2 linked regions of the Neobacillus sp. PS2-9 genome follow. Each later gene encodes a partner of the first gene's protein in a complex. Links are inferred from orthologs where the notes say so. Each region holds a gene or a part of one and is shown in the gene's direction. Other genes may lie near its edges. The genes, in order: uvrA and mfd.

What was found.
Region 2: the proteins of uvrA (region 1) and mfd are in contact, whole or in part, in a crystal structure (PDB 4DFC), measured with the Escherichia coli proteins. The link is inferred for Neobacillus sp. PS2-9 from one-to-one orthologs.

Annotation. Positions count from the first base shown.
Region 1 is NZ_CP133269.1:971,622-975,398, forward strand. What follows is about bases 251-3,706. They hold uvrA (excinuclease ABC subunit UvrA), read left to right. Parts: upstream 251-632; coding sequence 633-3,506; downstream 3,507-3,706. Other genes in these bases: uvrB (excinuclease ABC subunit UvrB), read left to right, coding at 251-625. In the rest of the region: more of uvrB, read left to right, coding at 1-250. UniProt on the Escherichia coli protein: The UvrABC repair system catalyzes the recognition and processing of DNA lesions. UvrA is an ATPase and a DNA-binding protein. A damage recognition complex composed of 2 UvrA and 2 UvrB subunits scans DNA for abnormalities.
Region 2 is NZ_CP133269.1:5,163,601-5,167,989, reverse strand. What follows is about bases 307-4,374. They hold mfd (transcription-repair coupling factor), read left to right. Parts: upstream 307-637; coding sequence 638-4,174; downstream 4,175-4,374. Other genes in these bases: spoVT (stage V sporulation protein T), read left to right, coding at 4,332-4,374; RCG25_RS25890 (anti-sigma-F factor Fin), read left to right, coding at 307-318. Also shown: more of RCG25_RS25890, read left to right, coding at 88-306; more of spoVT, read left to right, coding at 4,375-4,389. UniProt on the Escherichia coli protein: Couples transcription and DNA repair by recognizing RNA polymerase (RNAP) stalled at DNA lesions. Mediates ATP-dependent release of RNAP and its truncated transcript from the DNA, and recruitment of nucleotide excision repair machinery to the damaged site.

The DNA of each region.
Region 1 (3,777 bases):
TTTGACGAAGAAAATGTCAGAGGATTTAACCGATTATCTAAAAGAAATCGGGATTAAAGTTCAATATTTACATTCAGAAGTGAAAACGCTAGAACGAATTGAAATCATCCGTGAACTGCGAATGGGGAAATATGACGTTCTTATTGGAATCAACCTGCTCCGTGAAGGTTTAGATATTCCTGAGGTGTCACTCATAACCATTCTTGATGCAGACAAAGAAGGCTTCCTCCGCTCCGAGCGCTCACTCATTCAGACGATTGGCCGGGCAGCACGGAATGCCAATGGACATGTCATTATGTACGCTGATCGCATGACGAATTCGATGGAGCTGGCGATTAGCGAAACAAGGCGGCGCCGTGCCACCCAAGAAGAATATAACGAAAAGCACGGAATAACGCCAAAGACTATTCAAAAAGCAATCCGTGATGTCATACGTGCGACACATGCGGCCGAGGAGCAAGAAGAGTACGCACCAGCCGCATCCTTCAGCAAGATGAACAAGAAGGAAAGAGAAAAGCTGATTGCTACGATGGAAAAAGAGATGAAGGCAGAAGCAAAGGCATTAAACTTCGAACGTGCTGCCGAGCTTCGTGACCTATTATTGGAACTTAAAGCGGAAGGATGACGTATACATGGCGATGGAGAAACTGGTTGTTAAAGGCGCCAGAGCCCACAATTTAAAAAATATTGATGTCACCATTCCGAGAGATAAGCTTGTAGTGTTGACGGGGCTTTCCGGTTCAGGGAAGTCCTCGCTCGCATTTGATACGATTTATGCAGAAGGGCAGCGCCGGTATGTAGAATCCCTGTCTGCTTATGCCCGTCAATTTTTAGGTCAGATGGATAAGCCAGATGTCGATGCGATTGAAGGTTTATCCCCTGCCATTTCTATCGATCAAAAGACAACAAGCCGGAACCCGCGCTCAACAGTCGGGACCGTGACAGAGATTTATGATTATTTACGATTATTGTTTGCAAGGGTGGGACACCCAACCTGTCCGATTCATCATATAGAGATTTCGTCTCAAACAATTGAACAGATGGTCGATCGGATCCTCGAGTATCCGGAACGGACAAAGATGCAAATCCTTGCACCGGTTGTTTCTGGGAGAAAAGGAACGCATGTAAAGGTCCTAGAGGATATTAAAAAGCAAGGCTTTGTTCGGGTCCGTGTGGACGGTGAAATGCTCGATCTCGGAGATGAGATTGAATTAGAAAAAAACAAAAAGCACTCGATTGAAGTGGTGGTCGATCGAATCGTGATCAAGGAGGGCATTTCTGCTCGAATTGCCGATTCACTTGAAACAGCGTTAAAGCTCGGTGAAGGAAAAGTTATTGTCGATGTGATTGGTGAGGAAGAACTGTTATTTAGTGAAAATCATGCCTGTCCGCTTTGTGGTTTTTCCATAGGTGAACTGGAGCCAAGGATGTTTTCCTTTAACAGCCCATTTGGTGCTTGCCCAGAATGTGATGGACTTGGTTCCAAACTCGAAGTAGATGTGGACTTAGTCATTCCTAACAAGGATCTGACGTTAAAGCAGCATGCAATTGCCCCATGGGAGCCGACAAGCTCGCAGTATTACCCACAGCTGCTTGAGGCAGTCTGTGATCACTTCGGGGTGGATATGAACACCCCCGTGAAGGATATTCCAGAGCATTTATTAGAAAAAGTATTATATGGATCCGGCCGTGATAAAATCTATTTCCGCTATGAAAATGATTTTGGCCAAATCCGTGAAGGAAATATCGAATTTGAAGGGGTCATCCGGAACGTTGAGCGTCGTTTCAAGGAGACAAGCTCTGATTATATCCGTGAACAAATGGAAAAATATATGGCTCAGCAGCCATGTCCAACCTGTAAAGGCTACCGCTTGAAAAAGGAAACTCTTGCTGTCCTAATTAATGGTCATCATATTGCCCAAGTAACCGACCTTTCGATTGAAGAAGCGCATCAATTTTTTTCTGAATTGAAACTGACGGAGAAAGAGATGCAAATAGCGAAACTCATTTTTCGCGAAATCAGTGAGCGCCTCGGCTTCTTAATCAACGTCGGTCTCGATTATTTAACGCTCAGCCGAACGGCTGGTACGCTTTCCGGTGGTGAGGCGCAGCGAATTCGCTTAGCGACGCAAATCGGTTCACGTTTAACGGGCGTATTATATATTCTAGATGAACCGTCGATTGGACTTCATCAGCGTGATAATGACCGTTTAATCGGAACGCTGCAGCAGATGCGGGACATTGGCAATACCCTCATTGTTGTTGAGCATGATGAGGATACAATGATAGCTGCCGATTATTTAATTGATATCGGCCCAGGTGCTGGCGTGCATGGCGGGCAGGTAGTTGCGGCCGGTACACCGGAAGAAGTCATGGCGGACCCGAATTCGTTAACAGGTCAGTATTTATCGGGTAAGAAATTTATTCCTTTGCCATTAGAACGCCGTAAGCCAGATGGGCGTTACATCGAAATAAAAGGCGCATCTGAAAATAACTTGAAAAATGTCAATGTAAAAATTCCACTTGGTATGTTTATCGCTATTACTGGTGTATCAGGTTCCGGAAAAAGTACGCTAATTAATGAAATTCTTCATAAGTCACTGGCACAAAAGCTTCATCGTGCAAAAACGAAGCCAGGCGAGCATAAGAGCATCAAAGGAATTGATTATTTAGAAAAAGTAATTGATATTGACCAGTCGCCAATTGGCAGAACACCGCGCTCCAACCCGGCAACCTACACAGGTGTCTTCGATGACGTGCGTGATGTATTTGCCGCTACGAACGAAGCAAAGGTCCGTGGATATAAAAAAGGCCGCTTCAGCTTTAACGTGAAGGGCGGTCGCTGTGAGGCCTGCCGTGGGGATGGAATCATTAAAATTGAAATGCACTTCTTACCTGATGTGTATGTTCCTTGCGAAGTGTGCCACGGCAAGCGTTATAACCGTGAGACGCTGGAAGTGAAGTATAAAGGGAAAAATATTTCCGATATTCTTGATATGACGGTTGAAGCAGCAGTTGAATTTTTCGAAAACATTCCAAAAATCAGCCGCAAGCTGCAGACGATATTGGATGTTGGACTTGGATATATTACGCTTGGCCAGCCAGCAACCACACTCTCCGGTGGTGAAGCCCAGCGGGTGAAACTTGCTTCAGAGCTACACCGCCGCTCGACCGGTAAGTCGTTTTACATCCTAGATGAGCCGACAACGGGACTTCATGTGGATGACATTTCACGTTTACTCGTTGTACTTCAGCGATTGGTGGAAAATGGGGATACAGTCCTTGTGATTGAACACAATCTCGATGTCATTAAGGCTGCCGATTTTCTAATTGATTTAGGACCTGAAGGCGGTGACAAGGGTGGAACTATTATTGCGTCAGGTACACCGGAAAAGGTAGCAGAAGTGCCTGAATCGTATACGGGCAAATATCTAAAGCCTATCCTCGAGCGTGATCGTTTAAGAATGAAAAAACAAATTGAAGATAAAAGTGCAGTAGAAGCTTGAAATGAGTAAAACAGCTGAAACCAGTTACAGGTTTCGGCTTTTTTTTTATGGGCTAAAATTGTGTTTGGCGGAATAACTTGGAAAATTGGCGGAATTCTGGCAAGAGTTGGCGGAAATAACTCCAAAAGTTGGCGGAATCTCAGATCAAACCGGCGGAATAACTCCAGAAACCGGCGGAATTCCCCCACATCACCTAATAAAAGTTCTGAAAACTAGTCACCTTTTCTCTTTTCTTACGTCTACTTATAGGTAGATTAGTTAGAATATTGAA
Region 2 (4,389 bases), 4.2 Mb from region 1 along the record:
CAAATCTCTTGTCCGTTCATCTAATTGAATAAGTTCCTCCCAACAGGTACATACTACTAAGGAATCATAGATTAGGGAGGGACAGGCGTGGCCATTCATTATCATTGTCGTCATTGTGGTACAAAGCTTGGTTCCATTGAAAAAGCATCGATACACAGCGAAACCCTTGGTCTTCATAAACTGACAGAACAGGAAAGACAGGAAATGGTTGCGTATGACTCATCCGGCGATATTCACATCTCAGCTATTTGTGAAGACTGTCAGGAAGCTTTAGAACGGAATCCAGATTACCACCAATACGATTTCCTTATTCATTAGCTTTGGAATCATATCCAAAGCGTTTTTCTATTTTTAATTTTCTACTATTGGGCTCTGTTAACTTGCCTGTTGATTTCCGCTCCAGACGCGAGCGGTTCGTGGGTGTTTCGGCGAGCCTCCTCGGCGCTAGCGCCTGCGGGGTCTCCCCTGAACCATACTCCCACAGGAGTCTTCGCGTCTTCCGTTCCAATCAACAGGGTATAAAAATCAACACTGTTCTTTAACATAGCCAGCTATTAAAATGTTAATTATATTTAAATTCGAATATAAAGAACCCAATTTGGGTCATTTGTATATATGTTAGAAGGGAGGAGAAACCTTGGATGGTTTAAAGTCACTGTTCCTTAAACAAGAAGATGTCCACTCGGTGATTGCCGGTGTGGAAGAAGGATTAAGGGAACAACTGGTCGCAGGCTTGTCAGGTTCCTCAAGAACAGTAGTAACCGCTTCAATTTACGAACAAATGCAGAGGCCAATTATGCTTGTAACCCATAATCTATTACAAGCACAAAAACTCTATGATGATATTGTTAATCTACTAAGTGACAAGGAAGTATTTCTTTTTCCAGCCAATGAATTAATTGCCGCAGAGCTAAGTATTGCGAGTCCGGAATTGAAGGCTCAAAGAATAGAGGCATTAAACCATTGGAGCAAAAATAATAAAGGGATTTTAATTGTCCCGATAGCCGGTCTGAAAAAAGTCGTTCCTCCTAAGTCACAGTGGAAACAATATCAGCTCTCGCTAAAATTAGGGGAAGACATCGATATAGATTATCTTTTAAATACCTTTGTCCAAATGGGCTACATTCGTGCTGAAATGGTCACAACACCAGGCGAATTTAGTGTAAGGGGCGGAATCATCGATATCTATCCTCTTACAGAAGCCAACCCGCTGCGAATTGAATTATTCGATACGGAAATTGATTCCATTCGTTATTTTTCTCTTGAAGATCAGCGTTCAAAGGAAAAAGTAAAAAAGGTTATGATTGGACCTGCCACTGAAATTCTGTTAGAAGATGAGAATTATAGCCGGATGGTCAATCAATTAGAGACTGGGTTAGCAAAAAGTCTTAGGACATTAAAAGATGATAAGGCAAAAATTCAGCTTTCGCAAAATATTAGCTATGAATTAGAACTATTAAAAAATAGACAAAAGCCAGACCAGGTGTATAAGTACCTATCCTTAGCCTACGAAAAGCCTGCTAGTTTACTAGACTATCTTCCAACCAATGGTCTTGTGTTTATTGATGAAATAAGCCGAGTCCAAGAGATGAATGATTCATTGGTAAAAGAGGAAGCGGAATGGTATACCGGGTTGCTTGCAGAAGGTCAGATTATCCATGACCTCCACATTTCTCATGACTTGCAGGCCATGCTGCAAAAGAAGGAATTTCCTGTCGTTTATATGTCCTTATTTTTACGGCATGTGGCTAATACCAGCCCGCAAAATATTATTAATGTTTCATGTAAACAAATGCAAAACTTCCACGGGCAAATGCATTTATTGAAGGCAGAAATTGATCGATGGAAGAAGGGCAATTATTCTATTCTTTTTTTAGGACCAGATGAAGAACGGGTAAAAAAATTAGAGCGTGTCCTAGAGGATTATGAAATTGAGGGCAGCATTGTTAAGGGAAACCAGCAGCTTTTGCCAGGAAAAGTGCAAATTATGAAAGGAAACCTCCATTCAGGGTTTGAGCTTTCCATTCAAAAAATTGCCGTCATCACGGAAGAAGAGTTATTCAATAAACGGGTGAAGAAGTCGGTCAGCCGCCAAAAACTATCGAATGCGGAACGAATTAAAAGTTACTCAGAGCTTAAAATTGGCGATTATGTGGTCCACGTCAATCACGGGATTGGAAAATACTTAGGCATTGAAACACTGGTAATCAACGGAATCCATAAAGATTACCTCCACATTCGATACCAGGGGACAGATAAACTGTATGTGCCTGTAGAACAAATTGATCTTGTCCAAAAATACGTAGGGTCAGAAGGCAAAGAGCCTAAGGTCTATAAACTGGGCGGAACCGATTGGAAAAAGGTGAAGAAGAAGGTTGAATCATCCGTCCAAGATATTGCCGATGATTTAATCAAGCTATATGCAGAACGCGAGGCAGCAGTCGGCTATGCTTTTTCACCGGATGGAGATATGCAGAGGGAATTTGAGACTTCTTTTGCCTATCAGGAAACGGATGATCAGCTTCGTTCCATCCATGAGATTAAAAAGGATATGGAACGAGCGCGTCCGATGGATCGCTTGCTTTGCGGAGATGTTGGATATGGAAAAACAGAAGTGGCTATTCGTGCAGCCTTTAAGGCAATAGCGGATGGAAAGCAGGTCGCGTTTCTTGTGCCAACAACGATTTTGGCGCAGCAGCATCATGAAACCCTACGAGAGAGGTTTCAAGACTATCCAATCAATATCGGACTGTTAAGTCGATTCCGCTCCAAAAAACAACAAACAGAAACGCTTAAAGGCTTAAAAGCTGGAACAGTTGATATTGTAGTGGGTACCCACCGGTTGCTCTCAAAGGATATTGTCTATCGTGATTTAGGACTATTAATTATTGATGAAGAACAACGATTCGGAGTGACACATAAGGAAAAGATTAAAAAGTTAAAAACTAATGTAGATGTATTAACCTTAACAGCCACTCCAATCCCAAGAACACTTCATATGTCAATGCTTGGGGTTCGGGACCTATCGGTTATTGAAACGCCGCCTGAAAATCGTTTCCCGGTGCAAACGTATGTAATGGAATACAATGGTTCATTAGTACGTGAGGCAATCGAGCGGGAGCTTGCGAGGGACGGACAAGTATTCTTTTTATATAACAGAGTAGAAGATATCGAACGTAAAGCAGAAGAAATATCGATGCTTGTCCCGGATGCACGTGTCACCTATGCTCATGGACAAATGACAGAAAATGAGTTGGAGTCTGTGATGCTCAGCTTTCTCGCGGGCGAATTTGATGTGCTTGTCAGTACAACCATCATCGAAACCGGGGTAGATATTCCGAATGTAAATACGTTAATTGTCTTTGACGCCGATCGAATGGGGCTTTCTCAGCTTTATCAGCTTCGAGGGCGAGTAGGAAGATCAAACCGTGTCGCTTATGCCTATTTCACTTACCGAAAAGATAAGGTTTTAACGGAAGTAGCTGAAAAACGATTACAGGCCATTAAAGAATTTACCGAATTAGGGTCGGGTTTTAAGATTGCTATGAGAGATTTGTCCATTCGGGGAGCGGGTAATCTATTAGGTTCCCAACAGCATGGCTTTATTGATTCGGTTGGTTTTGACCTCTATTCACAAATGCTAAAAGAAGCGATTGAAGAACGCAAGGGAGATCTGGGGGCAGAAGTGAAAAAATCAATTGAAATTGACCTCGAGATTGATGCGTATATTCCGGATACTTATATTAAGGACGGACACCAGAAGATCGAGATGTATAAACGGTTTAGGGGAGCCGATTCGCTTGAAGAGATTGAAGAACTACAAGCAGAAATCCTTGACCGCTTTGGCGAGTATCCAGAAGAAGTAGCTTTCCTTTTCCAAGTTGCCGAAATAAAGGTTTATGCACTTTCAAATGGTGTGGAACAAATTAAACAAGCGAAACAAGAGGTAACGATCCTTATAAATGAGCAAGTTACCCAAAGTATTGATGGAAGCAAAATTTTCCATATCGGCAGTCAGTTTGGCCGAAATGTGACCCCTGGCATGGAGGGACCTAGGTTAAAAATAATGATAAAAACAAAAGAGTATCAGACACAGCAATGGCTTCATATCGTTGGTGAAATGGTAAAAGGAATCTCAAAGGCTAAAAGAGCACAAGAAAATCCTGTGAACTAATTTCCTGTATATGTGAAAATGTGAAAATTATATGTCTAATGTGTATAGAACTTTCCAGATGAAAGATACTAAGTTCAAAGTTGGTGATGATTTCAATAAAAGGAAGATTATCATTACCAAGTTGAATAATCATCAGATGAAAGTGAGGCAACATTGGATGAAAGCAACTGGAATAGTTCGTCGAATCGATGATTTGGGTCGTGTTGTTATTCCCA